3 regions of the Halomonas sp. GXIMD04776 genome follow, and region 2 is predicted to be linked to each of the others. Evidence: predicted binding sites of a transcription regulator. Region 2 holds the regulator's gene; each other region holds the start of a gene.
The links. The regulator sigma-54, encoded in region 2, starts transcription at its own class of promoters, with help from an activator protein. The targets are predictions, from matches to a motif close to TGGCACNNNNNTTGCTNT.
Positions count from the first base shown of each region.

Region 1: a site for sigma-54 is predicted at 3,596-3,613, ahead of speB (agmatinase). Genes of this name have one in related genera too.
Region 3: a site for sigma-54 is predicted at 2,153-2,170, ahead of glnA (glutamate--ammonia ligase). Genes of this name have one in related genera too.

Region 1 covers NZ_JBNCAN010000014.1:46,431-52,101, reverse strand. Annotated here, with positions in the region: gene secD (protein translocase subunit SecD) at 1-1,056, shown strand, start outside; gene secF (protein translocase subunit SecF) at 1,069-1,977, shown strand; gene ACPF7Z_RS11035 (sigma-54 interaction domain-containing protein) at 2,043-3,470, opposite strand; gene speB (agmatinase) at 3,673-4,629, shown strand; gene ACPF7Z_RS11025 (YjiH family protein) at 4,675-5,671, shown strand, end outside.
Region 2 covers NZ_JBNCAN010000002.1:153,529-159,199, reverse strand. Annotated here, with positions in the region: gene lptA (lipopolysaccharide transport periplasmic protein LptA) at 1-543, shown strand, start outside; gene lptC (LPS export ABC transporter periplasmic protein LptC) at 1-1, shown strand, start outside; gene lptB (LPS export ABC transporter ATP-binding protein) at 569-1,294, shown strand; gene ACPF7Z_RS02045 (RNA polymerase factor sigma-54) at 1,468-2,889, shown strand; gene hpf (ribosome hibernation-promoting factor, HPF/YfiA family) at 3,024-3,332, shown strand; gene ACPF7Z_RS02035 (PTS sugar transporter subunit IIA) at 3,342-3,806, shown strand; gene rapZ (RNase adapter RapZ) at 3,902-4,795, shown strand; gene ACPF7Z_RS02025 (HPr family phosphocarrier protein) at 4,782-5,051, shown strand; gene mgtE (magnesium transporter) at 5,183-5,671, shown strand, end outside.
Region 3 covers NZ_JBNCAN010000039.1:9,107-14,777, forward strand. Annotated here, with positions in the region: gene typA (translational GTPase TypA) at 1-42, opposite strand, end outside; gene ACPF7Z_RS18855 (polysaccharide deacetylase family protein) at 139-1,101, opposite strand; gene ACPF7Z_RS18860 (hypothetical protein) at 1,133-1,693, opposite strand; gene glnA (glutamate--ammonia ligase) at 2,295-3,704, shown strand; gene ACPF7Z_RS18870 (DUF4124 domain-containing protein) at 3,844-4,437, shown strand; gene glnL (nitrogen regulation protein NR(II)) at 4,627-5,671, shown strand, end outside.

The DNA.
Region 1 (5,671 bases), on a different contig from region 2:
GTACAGGACACCGCTGCCGCCAAGCGTATCGTCGGCGCGACCGCCAATCTGGAATTTCGTCTCGAGGCTCGTCCGGACACGCCGGAGAACGAGACCGAGACCATCGCCTTTCGCAACAATGAGCAGCGCACCGCCGAGCTGATGCGCGACGTCATCATCACCGGTGACAGCGTTTCCAGCGCCAGCCGTAGCTTCGATGAAAACGGACGTCCCCAGGTCAACATCAACCTGGACGGCACCGGCGGCACGCTGATGAACCGTGCCACTCGCTCGAACATCGGGCGCGCCATGGCGGTCGTCTATATCGACAACCAGACACGCACGCGCATGGTGATGAAGGATGGCGAACAGGTCGAGGAGCGCGTGCCCTATACCGAGCGGGGCATCATCAGTCTGGCCACCATCCAGAGCGCGCTGGGCAACAGCTTTCGTATCACCGGACTGGACTCCCCCACCGAAGCCGAGGAACTGGCGTTGCTGCTGCGCTCCGGTTCCCTGGCCGCACCGATCTACTTCGTCGCCGAGCGCACCATCGGCCCGAGCCTGGGCAAGGCCAATATCGAGCAAGGCGTTCTCTCCGTCGAACTCGGTCTGCTGCTGGTCGTGCTGTTCATGCTGATCCGCTACAAGGCTTTTGGCGTAGTCGCCAACCTGGCCCTGGCGACCAACCTGGTGCTGTTGATCGCCGCCCTGTCGATGCTGGGTGCCACTCTGACCCTGCCGGGCATCGCCGGTATCGTGCTGACTCTGGGGATGGCGGTGGATGCCAACGTGTTGATCTTCGAGCGCATACGCGAAGAGCTGCGCGCCAAGATGCCGATACAACAGGCGATCCATGCCGGCTATGAGCGCGCCTTCACTTCGATCATCGATGGCAACCTGACGACCCTGCTGGTCGCGGTGATCCTGTTCTCGATCGGCACCGGGCCGGTGAAGGGCTTCGCCGTCACCCTCTCTCTGGGCATTCTGACCTCGATGTTCACCGGCATCCTGGTCTCCCGGGCGATGGTCAATCTGACGCTTGGCGGCAAACCCGTCAAGAAACTCTGGATTTAAGGGGCTTACGCGATGCGACAGTTCGATTTCATGGGCAAGCGCCGCTACGCCTTCATCGCTTCCGGCGTGTTGCTGCTGCTATCGGTGCTGACTCTTCTATTCCAGCAACTCAATCTGGGACTGGACTTCACCGGAGGCACCCTGGTCGAGGTGCGTTACGCCAGCGCGCCGGCCCTGGATGCGATTCGCCAACTGCTCGAAAGCGCCGGGTTCCGGGATGTGTCGGTACAGACCTTCGGTACCGCCAACGAGATTCTGGTGCGTCTGCAGCAGGCCTTCGATCCGGATGTCGGCAATCGGGTCACGGACATTCTGCGCCAGAGCGGTGAAAGCGTGAACCTGGTGCGCGCAGAATTTGTCGGTGCTCAGGTCGGTGGCCAGCTTCGCGATCAGAGCGGCCTGGGCATGCTGGTGGCTCTGGGCGTGGTGATGCTCTATGTGGCTTTTCGCTTTCAGTACAAGTTCGCGCTGGGTGCGCTGTTGGCGCTCATTCACGATGTCATCATCGTGCTCGGCGTGTTTTCGCTGTTTCAGCTCGAGTTCGACCTGACGGTACTGGCGGCAATACTCGCCGTCATCGGTTATTCGCTCAACGACACCATCATCGTCTACGACCGAATTCGCGAGAACATCCGCAAATCGCGCATCGACGATATGGCGATGATCTTCAACGAGTCGATCAACCAGACCCTGGCCCGTACCCTGGCGACCTCCGGCACCACCCTGCTGGTGCTGTTGGCGCTGCTGGTACTGGGGGGCGATATGATCCATAACTTCGCCCTGGCGCTGATCGTCGGGGTGGGTATCGGTACCTTCTCCTCGGTGTACGTCGCCTCGGCGCTGCTGATCGTGATCAAGCTGGAGCGGGAGGATCTGATCCCGGCAAAGAAGGAGAATGCCGAAGAAGAGGAGTTGCCTTGATCGGGCATCCGTATCGAATAACCTCATGCAAGGCTCGACACCCCGCTCCGGCGGGGTGTCGTCGTTTACGGCGAGAAATTCGCTTTTCCCGAACCGATGCGCAGGCCATGCTTTCTCAGTTTACGCACCACGCTGGGTTGGCTGATGCCAAGTCGCTCGGCCAAGGCGTAGGTGCTGGCTACCTGATGGCAGAGCGATCCCAGAATCTCTCCCTCATAGGCATCGAGTGCCTGTTTGAGCGTTTGCCCCTCCGATGGCAGGCTCGAAGCAGCTTGCGTTTCTACCGCTGGGGCGCGCCGCTCCAGGCTCGATGATAAAACATGGTCGCCAATGGCACCGATCACCTCCTCCGGCGCTGCGAGCCAGGCGCGCTCCATCCAGTTCTCCAGCTCCCGCACATTGCCGGGCCAGTCGCGCCCCATGAGTTCAGGCCACACGCTGGGGTGCAGCACCTTGGTACGACCATAACGATGATTGAGACGCTCCAATTGCAATTCCGCCAATCCGGGTATGTCCTCACGGCGTTCGCGCAGAGGCGGTAACGTCAGCGGGATGACATTGAGCCGGTAATACAGATCGAGGCGAAAGGCGCCGCTTTCGACCCGGGCGGCAATATCCTGATTCGAGGCCACCACCAGACGGAAATCCACGCGCCGCGCCCGCGTATCGCCGAGCCGAGTGATCTGGCCATCCTGAATCACCTTGAGCAGCTTACTCTGCATGGCCAGCGGAAGCTCACCGATCTCATCGAGAAACAGCGTGCCGCCCTCGGCCATTTCCAGCATCCCCGCCTTGCCCTGACGGGCCGCACCGCTGAAGGCGCCGGGCTGATAACCGAACATTTCCGACTCGAACAAGGATTCGGGTATGGCGGCACAATTGACATCGATGAAGGGGCCGGAATGACGTGCGCTCCAACGATGCAACTGACGCGCGAAGGCGGTCTTGCCGACCCCGGACTCACCCAGCATTAACACGGTGGCGTCACTGGGTGCGACCCGCTTGATCAGCAGCGCCACCTCGCGCATCACGCCACTGCGCACCTCCAACTCATCAAGCCCCAGGTCATCTTCCAACGAAGCCGAACCGCCGCGCATGAGGTGCTCACTGAAGCGCTGCTGGAGCAGCTTGTACTCGTCCTGAAGCAGCTGCAGATCGGTGAGATCCATGGAGCGGGAGACGATACGCGCGAGCTTGCCGTCGACGAAGACCGGATGCGCCTCAGCGATCACTCGCCGCCCGGTGCCGGTATGCTGCAACACCTGCGCCGGCTGCTGGGTACGGATCACCTCCATGGTCACCGAGGGTGAAAGCACACCGCGCTCGACCAGCTCCTGCACGGTGCTGGTGCAAAGCTCCTCACGGCTCAGGCCATAGACCGCCGCACTTCCCGGACTGACATCGAGAATTCGGCCACTGGCCTCGACGATGAAGAAGTGGTCATGAGCTGTATTGATGATGGTCTTGAGCACTGCACTGCCGATATCGGTCATGAGCTGCTTCCTGCATCGATTCATTTATGAATCGAATAATACATAAATGAATCGATCACGACCTCAAATGATCCATTATTGAATCAAATAGCACTCATAGTGCCAGAAAACAGACACTTGAACGTTGGCACATTCCCTGCAAGCAAGTAAGAAATGCCCATCGATATGGCCAGAGCGAATCACTTGCAAGGAAACGATCGACATGAACGACAAGCCGACCTTCAATCAGCCGCTCGGCGGCAACGATATGCCCCGCTTCGGCGGTCCGGCCACCATGATGCGCCTACCGACTCAGGAAAGCGCCGCCGGTCTGGATGCGGCATTCATCGGCATTCCCATGGACATCGGCACCTCGAATCGTCCTGGTACCCGGCTGGGGCCGCGCCAGATCCGCGACGAGTCCCGCATGCTGCGCCCCTATAACATGGCGACCAAGGCCGCCCCCTTCGACAGCCTGCAGGTGGCGGACATCGGCGACGTGCCGATCAACACCTTCAACCTGCCCAAGAATCTCGACATCATCACCGACTTCTACAACGAGGTGCTCGCTCATGACTGCACGCCGTTGACCTTGGGCGGCGATCACACCCTGACCTGGCCGCTGCTGCGCGCCATCGCCAAGAAGCATGGCCCGGTCGGGCTGATCCATGTGGATGCCCATGCCGATGTCAACGAGCACATGTTCGGTGAGAAAATCGCCCACGGCTGCCCGTTCCGCCGCGCTCAGGAAGAAGGCCTGCTGGACAGCCAGCGCGTGGTGCAGATCGGCCTGCGCGGCACCGGCTATGCCGCGGACGATTTCGACTGGTGCCGCGATCAGGGCTTTCGCGTGGTTCAGGCCGAGGAATGCTGGTACAAGTCGCTGGCGCCCTTGATGGCAGAGGTGCGTGAACAGATGGGCGACGGCCCGGTATATATCTCATTTGATATCGATAGCCTTGACCCTTCCGTGGCACCCGGTACCGGCACCGTCGAAATGGGCGGCCTCACCGCTCAACAGGGGCTCGAGATCGTGCGCGGCGCCTGGGGACTGAACGTGGTCGGCGGCGATCTGGTGGAGGTCTCCCCGCCCTATGACCAGAGCGGCAACACTGCGCTGATGGGGGCGACCCTGCTCTATGAAATGCTGTGTGTGCTGCCCGGTGTTCAACGGCGCTAAACGTTTCTAGCGACAACCTCACAAAAAACAACGGGATATTTTGACATGCCCTCATCACTGGAAACGACCACCGGCCCCTACCACACCAACGGCGGCAAATTCAGCCGTCGCGGGCTGCTCAAGTTCCTGATTCCTTCGTTGATTGGTATCGGCATGTTTCTGGTGCCGTTCACCTCTGGCGAAAGCATCAATATCGGCATGGGCTTTCTGGCCGATGGCTTGAAGGCGCTACTGGGTAGTGCGTTGCCACCGTTGGCGACGGTGATCCTGTGTTTGTCTGCAGGGCTGACGGTGCTCGTCAAGCTGACCCAGCCAACATGGCTCGATCGAGGGCCGCTCAAGGAGTTGTTCGACGTCGAGTGGCTGTGGCTCGCCCTGCGGGTGCTGGGCGCCCTCTTCGCGCTCATGACGCTGTTCCAGATCGGCCCGACCTTCATCACCGCCTCGACCACCGGCGGAGTCATGCTCAACGATCTGGCGCCGGTGCTACTGACGTTCTTCTTCTTCGCCGCGCTGCTACTGCCGTTTCTGGTGGATTTCGGCTTCATGGAGTTTATCGGCAGCCTGGTGCGCAAGCCATTCCGAATCATCTTCGGCCTGCCCGGGCGCAGTGCCATCGATGCGACCGCCTCCTGGATGGGCTCAGGGACCGTGGGCGTGCTGATTACCACCCAGCAATACGAACAGGGATATTACAATCAGCGCGAAGCCGCGGCGATCGCCACCAATTTCTCCATCGTCTCCATTGCCTTCGCTTTGCTGGTCGCCTCCTTCATCAAGATCAACCATCTCTTCATCGAGTTTTATCTCACGGTGCTGGTCGCGGGGCTGATTGCCGCCGTGATCGTGCCGCGATTGCCGCCACTATCGCGCAAGTCGAACAGCTATTACGAACCGGCTGGCTGTCGGATCGCCGAGGAGAGCACCGGCGGCATTGGTATCCTGCGTTTCAGCCTGGGTCAAGCAGTGGCTCGGGCCGAAACCGCGCCGGGGCCCGGTCAACTGGTGCGGGTTGCCCTGTTCAACGTTGCCGATATCTTCT
Region 2 (5,671 bases):
AGGCGACAGACCCTATCTCAACATTTGTCCCGGACCTTATCCATCATGGCCGGTCTGATGCTTTATGGCTCGATCGCAGCGACGGCTCACGCCCTCGACAGCGATGCGAGTGCGCCCATCGAGATTGCCGCGGATCGACTCGATGTCGATGACAAGGCCGGCACGGCGGTTTACACCGGCGATGTCGATATGCAGCAAGGCAGCATGAAACTCACCGCCGATCGGGTCGAAATCGAACGCAACGCCCAAGGTGAAGTTTCCCGCGTTACCGCCTCTAACGAGGCCGGTCGTGCCTATCTCGAACAAAAACCCGCCCCTCAGGATCCGATCGTCAAGGGCTGGGGCGAAACCATCATCTATCATGCCGCTGAACGGCGCGTGGAGCTGATGCGTCAGGCGGAGCTTCATCAAGGCGGTGACACCTTTAATGGCGCCTATGTGGAGTACTTTCTCGATCGTCGGCAGGTCCAGGCCCGTTCGCAGTCGGAAAGTGGCGCCAAGGAACGCGTGCGCATGACGCTGACGCCTCAAACCACCGAGTAAGAAGCAACGAGCAGGAAGCCCCTGAATGAAGACGCTTTTCGCCCGCCATCTGGCCAAGAGCTACAAGCAACGCCGGGTGGTACAGGATATCAGCCTGTCCATTGCCCAAGGCAGCATCGTCGGCTTGCTGGGCCCCAACGGTGCAGGCAAGACGACGTCGTTCTACATGATCGTCGGCCTGGTCAAGGCCGATGCCGGCGAGGTCGGCATCGACGATCAGGATTTGACCTCGGCGCCGATGCACCATCGCGCTCGGGCCGGGATCGGCTACTTGCCTCAGGAAGCCTCGGTATTTCGTAAGTTGTCGGTAGCGGACAACATCCTGGCAATCCTCGAAACACGCAAGGACCTCGACAAGCAGCAGCGCCATGCCCAACTCGAGCATCTGCTCGAAGAATTTCATATCGACCACATCCGCGACAACATGGGCATGAGCCTCTCCGGCGGCGAGCGGCGCCGAGTCGAGATCGCCCGCTCCCTGGCGACCGAGCCTGCTTTCATTCTGCTTGACGAGCCCTTTGCTGGCGTCGATCCCATCTCGGTAGGCGAAATCAAGAGTATCATTCGCCAACTGCGCGAACGTGGCATCGGCATCCTGATCACCGATCACAACGTGCGAGAGACGCTGGATATCTGCGACAACGCCTATATCGTCGGCGACGGCAAGATCATCGCCGAGGGTAATGCGGAGGCCATTCTTTCCAGTCAAAAAGTACGCGAGGTCTACCTGGGCAACGAATTTCGCCTCTAGCGCCACCTCGACAAGACGTCGGTTTCACCCTTTTGCGCAGCCTCCAGATCAAGCCAGCCCTCAAGCAAAAAAGCATTAACTTACTAATGGCATGATTATTGCTTTTTGAGCTTGCATGCTACTCCGCACGGCGCTAACGTAATCTCAAATCATGACGGCGACTCAGGTTCATTATGGTAATGAAGCCAACGCTGCAACTGAGGGTCGGCACTCAACTGACCATGACGCCTCAGCTGCAACAAGCGATTCAGCTGTTGCAGCTATCGACCCTCGATCTGCGTCAGGAAATCCAGCAGGCGCTGGAGTCCAACCCCATGCTGGAACTCGATGACGCCTATGGTGAACAAGCCGTGGCGGAAAGCATCGAGGAACAGTGGTCCGATGATATTCCCACAGAACTGGTGACCGACAGCGAATGGTCGGATACCTATCAGGACGTTCCCAGTAGCAAGGCAAGCAGCACGGATGGGAGCGATATCGAGCGCAACGTCGTGGGGTTGAGCCTTCAGGATCATCTTCGCTGGCAAGTGACGATGGACGATATGTCACCGCGTTCTCGGCAGATCGCCGACAGCCTTATCGACTCGATTACCCCGGCGGGCTACCTTGACGCCAGCCTCGACGAGTTGGTGGACGGCTTGCGCGGTCAAGGACTTGACGACCTCAAGAGCAATGAGGTGGAGCAGGTACTACTGCGGATACAACAATACGAACCGACCGGTGTCGGCGCCCGCAATCTGCGCGAATGTCTGCTTCTGCAACTCGCTGCTTGCGATGAGGCAACTTCGCTTCTGCCCCAGGCCAAGCGTCTAGTGCGCCAGTTTCTAGAGGCCCTCGCCGGCAACGATCGCAAGATGCTCAAGCGCCGCCTAGGACTCGACGATGCTCAACTGGATAGCGTCATCGCCTTGATTCGGACCCTCGATCCGCGTCCCGGCCAAGCCTTCGATCACCATAGCGATAGCTACGTCACACCGGATCTGATCGCTCGTCACAGCCCTCAGGGCTGGCGCATCGAGCTCAACCCCGAGGCACTGCCGCGTCTTCGCATTCAGCCGGATTATGCCGCGCTCGTGCGACGCGCGGACAAGAGCGACGACAATGCCTTCATGAAGCAGCATCTGCAGGAAGCGCGCTGGCTGATGAAGAGTCTGTCGAGTCGCAACGACACCTTGCTCAAGGTAGGCCGCGAAATCATGAGCCACCAGTTCGATTTTCTCGAGCGTGGCGAAGAAGCCATGAAGCCGCTGATTCTTGCCAATATCGCTCAACTCGTGGAAATGCACGAATCGACCATTTCTCGGGTCACCACCCAGAAGTTCATCCACACCCCTCGTGGCGTCTTCGAACTCAAGTACTTTTTTTCGAGTCACGTTGGCGGTGGCGAGAGCGACGGCGATGCCTACTCCAGCACGGCAATCCGTGCACGCCTGAAGAAGATGGTCAGCGAAGAATCGCCACGTAAACCCTTGTCCGACAGCAAACTGGTGGACCTGCTGGCCGAAGACGGCATCAAGGTAGCCCGGCGCACCATTGCCAAGTATCGCGAGGCACTGGGCATCCCCTCTTCCAGCGATCGCAAGCGCCTTGCTTGATGCCTTCGCAGCCCCATGCATGAAGGCTTGAAAAAATCACCTATCGCAGTGTTCCGCTTAGAGGGCCATAGGGGTTTGCTAAACGGCAAAAAGGGTTACAATCCTTGGACCATTCGCAGCAATAGGAGCGTGCCATGCAAGTCAACATCACTGGCCATCATGTCGAGCTGACCGATGCATTGCGTGATTATGTGAACGAGAAACTTGCACGTCTGGAGCGTCATTACGACAACATCACGCGCGTTCAGGTGACCCTGTCGGTCGAAAAGGAACGTCACCAGGCCGCCTGTACACTCCATGTAGCAGGCGCCGATCTGCATGGCGAGGCCGAAAACGGCGACATGTATGCTGCCATTGATGCATTGACCGACAAGCTTGATCGTCAACTTGTCAAACACAAGGAAAAAAGCCAAGCCCGCGCCCAAGGCGCCGGGGCACGCTGATTGCGATCCATGTCTCTGGAATCCATCCTGCCTCCGGAGCGCGCACTATTCGCGGTGCCCGGGGGCAGCAAGAAACGGGTGCTGGAATTTTTCAGCACCTTCATTGCTCAGAACATTCCCAGTCTGGATAGCCAGGAAGTATTTGGACGTCTGGTTGGTCGGGAAAAGCTCGGCAGCACAGGCATCGGCAACGGTGTCGCCATTCCGCATGCGCGGGACCCGCACTGCAAGACACCGATTGCCGGTTTTCTCAAGCTTCAGGAAGCCATCAATTTCGACGCCATCGATGGCGAACCGGTGGATTTGATCTTCATCCTGCTGGTTCCCGAGGCGGCGGATGACACGCATTTGGCACTTCTTGCCCAGGTCGCCAGCTTGATGAACGATGCTGACACCCGGGCACGCCTACGCAAGAGTGAAAGCCAGAGCCAACTCTACGAGACGCTGATCCACGCTATTCAAAACCTCGAGTAGACGAATAACGAGAGCAACGAGTGATATCCTGACGTAGTGCACCACGTTGTTTTCGTTTCAGGCAAGGCCTTAGCCACAGTCATAAGGGCGCTATCATGCAACTCGTGATCATCAGCGGACGATCGGGGTCCGGAAAATCCATCGCGCTTCAGGCGCTTGAGGATCTCGGCTTCTATGCCATCGATAATCTGCCGGCCATGCTGCTCGATCATCTCATTCATGAGTTGCAACAGGATGAGGCGCGTCGCTCGAATATCGCGGTGAGCATCGATGCGCGCAACCTGCCGACGGCACTCAAGCGCTTTCCGGTGTTGCTCGAAGAGATTCGCATGCGTCAAATCGATTGCCATGTGGTCTATCTCACTGCGGAAAACAAGATCTTGCTCGAGCGCTATTCCGCGACACGCCGCAGTCACCCTTTGACCCGGGAAAGCAACATGACCCTGGCCGAGGCCATCGAGTCTGAAGAACACACCCTGGCGCGTATACGCGATCTCGCCGACCTGGTGATCGATACCTCGCAACTCTCGATCCATGATCTGCGCGGGCGCATCGCTACTCAGGTAGCGCATCACTCCAGTGATCAGTTGACGCTGACCTTCGAATCCTTCGGCTTCAAGCGTGGTGTACCCCTGGATGCCGATACCGTGTTCGATGTCCGCTGTTTGCCCAATCCTTACTGGGACCCTCAATTGCGTCAGTACGATGGGCGCGATAATGAAATCATCAAGTTTCTCGAGAGTTACGATGATGTGACTGCCATGGGTAACGATATCCGGGACTGGCTTGAACGCTGGCTGCCGGCCTATATCGCCAGCAATCGCAGCTATCTGACGGTAGCCATCGGCTGTACCGGCGGCCAGCATCGCTCGGTCTATCTGAGTGAGCGACTCGCTCATCATTTTGCCGAACAGCATCGCGTGCGCCTTCGACACCGTGAGCTTGGCGTTCTCACCGTCGTAGGAGAGGCGGTGAATGATTCAGCGTGAACTGACGCTGACCAATCGACGTGGACTGCATGCGCGCGCAGCCACCAAGCTGGTCAAATGCTGTCAGCCCTATGACGCTGAAGTCACACTTCATTATCGAGAACAAAGTGCTCAGGCTAACAACATCATGTCACTTCTGATGCTTGCCGCCCCTTGCGGTAGCGTGCTCCAGGTCGACGTGGAAGGCCCCCAGGCCGAGGAAGCCTTCGCTGAAATAGAGGCACTTTTCGCCGCGCGTTTCGACGAAGACAGCTGATCGCTGGTCGATTTTTCTTCTGATCGAACTTCTCAAACATTCCTCGAACAGCGTTTTCTTTTATTCGCGCCGTCTCCCGTCGGTGCTAGAATGGCGCGACGATTGCGGTACGACACAGGACACCGACGACCATGAGCAAGAATCCCGAGAAGCTCCAGCCCAGACTGGCCAGGCTCAACGATGCCCTGGAAAGCGGTGCCTTGGAACAAGCTCGGCGCATGCTCAATCGTGGTCTAGCCCCGGTCGACGTGGCTCATTTACTGGAGTCGACCCCGCCCAAGGAGCGTAACGTCCTTTGGGAGCTGATCGAACCCGAGCTGCAAGGGGATGTGCTGCAGTATCTGGGTGAGGATATTCAGACCGAATTCCTCAACCGTATGGATGCTCAGCAGTTGATGTCGGCCACCGAGGGTCTTGATGTCGACGACCTGGCCGATCTTTTGCAGCGGCTGCCCAACACTGTCACGCTCGAAGTGCTCGACTCGATGGAGGCCCAGGAGCGCCAGCGCCTGGAAACCGTGCTGTCCTATCCCGAGGACACCGCCGGCGGGTTGATGAACACGGATACGCTGACGATCCGCCCCGAGATCACGCTGGATGTGGTGCTGCGCTATCTACGT
Region 3 (5,671 bases), on a different contig from region 2:
GACGTGAGCAATGATGGCAATGTTGCGAAGTTTCTCGATCACGACGGGATCCTGCTGGGAAATAGGGGGCGCATTATAGTGGCTAGCGGTGCCCGACGGCTACCTTATCCCACGGATTTTGCCGGCTGGAGCTGATCTTCAACGATAGCCGAACAGATAATCGAATAGTCGTCCCGGGCTTTGGGCGATCGGCTGACTGAGGGGAATCCGTGGTAAAACCAAGGTATCGCTGTGCCGAGTCAGCCAGCCCCCGGTGTCGAGTAGCGCCGTCGTGACGCCGCATCGTTGAAGCACTTGTTGCGCGGTCAAGGACGGTGGTTTGCCGGTGCAGGTGATCGCCGTCAGCGGTTCACGACAAAGCTGAGCCAGGGTCTTACGCGAGCGGCGCATCTGCTGGCGGAGCAGGTTGTCATCTTGCCCATCAAAGCGAAGTCCGCCGGCACCGAAACGGCATAAGCCCCCGCTTTCCAGGCGGCGCGCACTGAACGGGTCGATCGGTTGCAGTGAATGATCGAGGATATCCAGTAGGTGTTCGCCGATCTCGGACAGGCGCCGCGAGTCGGCATGTTCAAGCTGCAGGAAGTAGTTCAACAGCGCACGGCTGTAGGCGTTGTCGGGATGCTTGGGGGGCATGGGCGGCAGGGGCAATCCTGTGTCGCCCAGAGCGTCACGAATCCGCTCGGGAAGGTGTCGTCGCCACAAGCCGTCGCCGATCAGCACACGCCATAGGCCTGTGTCTTCGAGGGGAGTCGAGGTAACAAAGATGCTCGCCGGAATGGCGTAATGGTCGAGCAGGTTCGTGGCGTTGTCGATGTCATGACGCCATGGGGTGTCGAGGGTCAGGCCAATGCAGGGGTGCATCTCGAAGTGGGGCGTGAGTGCGGTGGCGAGATTGACCGGGCGGGCGATATCGTTCAATGCGATGAGCAAGTGCTCGAAACTTGATGGACCCAGACACCAAGGGGCGCAATGCGGCAAGCGCGCCTCGTCCTCGTTGGCAAGTACCCGGGGCAATCGCAACAGCGCTCGTTGCCCGCGCTCACCACCCGCGAGCGTGCGTCGCCAATGACCGCGTAGGCGCTGTGCTAAATCCTGTGCCATGTTGTGTGTAAAGCTCAGGGCGCTCACTGGTTCACCCCGCTGCTCGGTTGCCTTCCGGCGTCTGATTCAGAACCCGGGCATGACAGGCGACAAGTCGTAATAGAAGATCGCTCTCGATGCCTTGTTCGCGTTCGACATCGAAGCCACCCACACGCTCGAACCACTGTCGTTTGACGCTCAGCGCCAATGTATCGCCAGTGGAATAGAGCAGGCGCGTCAACCAGGGAAGCTTTGAGGTGCCGATCACGGTCAGGGCGACGGCGTCCCAGGCGCGCTCGAGCATGGCCCGCTCCGACCAGGCCAGCCAGCCCTTGGGCAATTCCACCAGGGGATCGATGAAGACCAACGTAGTGGCTTGCGTATGGTGCGCGCAAGCATTGTAACGCTGCCCACGTGTGCCGGCGGAGCGCTCAAGCAGTTGTGCATTATGGCGTTCGGCCAGCATGACATAGCGTGAACGCACCTTGTCGACGAGTACGATGATGTCAACAGGGCTATCGGTCGTATTGATTGCATGGGTAACGGCTTCCAGGCATCTATCGAGGCGTGCGTAGCCGCGCTGAGAGTCGATGATGATGCAAAAATGATTCATTGTCAGGGTGACCCAATCCTATTGGCTGGCTGCTTGTCGCGGCGGTGACGTGGGGATTACTCGAGCCACTAATATCAGCCATGCATTCATGCGGTCACTCGCTTTAGCGGTGATCTTGGCGCTGTTTTTATGTAAATAAATAGTAGCCGTTGGTTTCAGAGCGTATCAATGCGTGGAGCGGCTGATTTCGATAGAGTCGGCGCATGGTTTTTTCACGTTTTGTCGGTTGAGTCCGTTAATCTTTGCTCGATAATTCATGCTGCGCGTCTCAAAAGCACCATAATGGTGCAACAAAGCAAGTACAGGCTCTCACATGGTGCACGATCCGCTATGGCAGAATTAAGAGCGGCTAAAATTATGCCTCGTAACGCCATGCGGCCTATTGAGCACACTGAGTTTTCGTTATTTTAGCAATTGGTATCAATGGTTTATGTCTTTTTTATATTATTCCGGCGTTTATGGCACGCCTTTTGCCCAGTCATTGGCAGCAAGTTGATCGAAAAGACCTGCCATGGGCAATAATGGTTCGGCATGCTACAACACTGCAGTTTGCGTCCATTTCTATCGATCCGCGCTTAACACTCACTCTGTGGAGAAAACCATGTCAGAAAAGACTCTCGCCCTGATGGAAGAGCACGACATTCGCTGGGTTGATCTGCGCTTTACCGATACCCGGGGCAAAGAGCAGCACGTCACCATTCCCGCCAGCGCCGTCGACGATGAATTTTTCGAGAATGGTCAGATGTTCGACGGTTCCTCTATTTCTGGTTGGAAAGGAATCAACGAATCCGACATGATCCTGCGCCCGGAAGATGGTTCGGGTTTTCTTGACCCGTTTACCGAAGATGCCACCCTGGTATTACGCTGCGATATCATCGAGCCCGCCACCATGCAGGGCTACGAGCGTGATCCGCGTTCCATTGCCAAGCGCGCCGAGGCGTATCTTGCCAGTACTGGGCTGGGCGATACCGCCTTCTTCGGCCCGGAACCGGAGTTCTTCATCTTCGATGAGGTGCACTGGAAGAGCGATATCCAGGGCGCCATGTATCGTATTTCCTCTGAAGAGGGTGCTTGGGCCACGGATTCCACCAGCGTCGAGGGCGGCAACCTCGGCCATCGTCCGCGGGTCAAGGGCGGCTACTTCCCGGTCCCCCCGGTGGACTCCCATCACGACATTCGAAGCGCCATGTGCAACACCCTGGAGGCGATCGGTCAGTCGGTGGAGGTGCATCACCACGAGGTGGCCAATGCCGGCCAGAACGAAATCGGCGTGAAATTCAACACGCTGGTCAAGAAGGCCGACGAAGTTCAGGAAATGAAGTACGTCATTCACAACGTGGCTCATGCCTACGGCAAGACGGCAACCTTCATGCCCAAGCCGCTGGTGGGAGACAACGGCTCCGGCATGCATATTCACCAATCCTTCTGGAAGGATGGCGAGAACATGTTCGCCGGTGACGAGTACGCCGGACTCTCCGAGATGGCGCTTTACTATATCGGGGGCGTCATCAAGCACGCTCGAGCCCTGAACGCCTTTACCAATCCGGCCACCAATTCCTACAAGCGTCTGGTACCGGGTTTCGAGGCGCCGGTAATGCTGGCCTACTCGGCACGCAATCGCAGTGCCTCGATTCGTATTCCCTACACCGCCAGCCCCAAAGGCAAGCGCGTTGAGACGCGTTTTCCGGACCCGGTCGCCAATCCGTATCTCTCGTTTGCGGCGCTGTTGATGGCGGGTCTCGACGGCATCAAGAACAAGATCCATCCCGGTGACGCCATGGACAAGAATCTCTACGATCTGCCGCCAGAAGAGGGCAAGTCCGTGCCCACCGTGGCGACGAGTCTGGAACAGGCACTCGAGTCGCTGGACAAGGATCGCGCCTTCCTCACCGAGGGCGGGGTGTTCACCGACGACATGATTGATGCCTACATCGAGGTGATCGGTGAGGATGTCGAGCGACTGCGCATGGCGACACATCCTCTTGAGTTCGATATGTATTACAGCTGTTGATTACAGTAGAGAGGGCTGCGGCCGATATAGCATAGACGCAGGGGCTCCCTCGGGAGCCCCTTTTCATTGAAATACAAGTCAATGCATGCGGCCATTACCCGAGGAAGTAGCCATGAGGCATTTTCTATGGTGCATATTAATGTGTAGCCTGCCCTTGAATGGCCTCGAGGCGGCCACGGTTTATCGCAGCGTCGATGACCAGGGCAACATCGTGTTCACCGATACCCCCCGGGAAAACAGCCAACGCCTCAAGCTACAGCCCCTCACGGTCGTGCCTTCACGGGAAGCGGTCTCACCCGAGATATTGAAGATTTCCCCCAAGAGGGCATCAGGCAAGGATGTTTCCCCGCGTCCCTCGCGCAGCGTTGCGGGCCCTTTCATGCCCTATTCCACCTTCAGGATTCTCTCGCCGGAGGATGGCTATACGCTACAGACCGGTTATGCCGGCGATCTTGTCGTCGATATCGATGTCGAGCCCGCGCTACGCAAGGATCATCGTATTCGACTGCTGGTGGATGGCGACATCAGCCAGTCGGCAATGCACACCCAGGCCTTCATCCTCAATAATCTGAATCGAGGCGAGCACACCTTGCTCGCTGAGTTGCTGGATGCCCAGGGCAAGGTGCGCCATCGCAGCGATCCGGTGACGCTGTATGTGCATCGTGCCAGCGTCAATCTGCCTTCTAACCCGAACAACCCAGCAGGGCGCCCTCCCGGTCAGACGGGCAACTGAGCGTCAACGATTGGCGAGTGCTCCCTTCTGGGTGTTTTCAAGAGACTCGGCACGCAGGCCAGGCATGCGCCATAATGGTGCAATAATCTGGCGCGTCGATATCCAAGGGCATGATCACTCCTGCCATCGTCGAGATGGTGCAGTTCTTGCAAGATTCATGTGCATGCATGCTCTTCATGGGATCATCTTATGTACCAACGTTTATTGGAACATTTGACGACGGCCGTCTTGACGCTGGATAGGACGCTCAGGGTACGCTGGATGAACCCCGCTGCCGAGGCGTTGCTCGCGACAAGCCTGGGCCGAGTACAAGGAACGCGGCTCGAGAGTCTGGAAGGTGAAAATGCCGGGGTGGCCGATGTGCTGGCCAAGGCACTCAAGGCTTTTCATCCGTTTACCCAGCGTGAAGCGAAGTTGGTATTGGCCGGTGGTGACGTCATTACCGTCGACTTCACCGTCACTCCCGTGAGCGACAACGAATTGCTGCTGGAGATCGAGCCTCGGGATCGCTTGTTGAAAATATCCCGGGAAGAGTCGTTGATCGCTCGCCAGAAGACCGTCAAGGTGCTGTCTCGTGGGTTGGCCCATGAGATCAAGAATCCTCTGGGCGGCATCCGCGGAGCAGCTCAGCTGCTCGAGCGTGATCTATCGGATCCGGCCCTCACGGAATATACCCGGGTGATCGTCGAGGAAGTGGATCGCTTGCGTGACCTGGTCGATCGTATGCTGGGCCCCCATCATCCATGCCGACATGAGTCTCTGAATATTCATCAGGTACTGGAGCGAGTGCGGACCTTGCTTCTGGCCGAACATCCGCGCATCGACTATGTGCGTGACTACGATCCCAGCCTGCCGGAACTGATCGGTGACGAGGCTCAACTGATCCAGGCGGTGCTCAATGTGGCGCTCAACGCGGTGCAAGTCATGGAAGGCGGCAATACCGAAGCGCCACGGCTGATACTGCGCACTCGGGCGCGCCGGCAATTCACCCTGGGGGGCGAGCGACACCGGCTGGTGTGCGAGATCGCCGTGATCGATAACGGCCCCGGCATTCCCGAGCGGCTGCGCGATACGCTGTTCTATCCGATGGTATCCGGACGCGACGAAGGCAGCGGTCTGGGCCTGGCCATTGCCCAGTCGATCCTGCAACAGCACCAAGGGTTGATCGAAAGCGACTCCGAGCCCGGTCATACCCAGTTTCGTCTGTTGATACCTCTGGAAATATCCTGCTCCC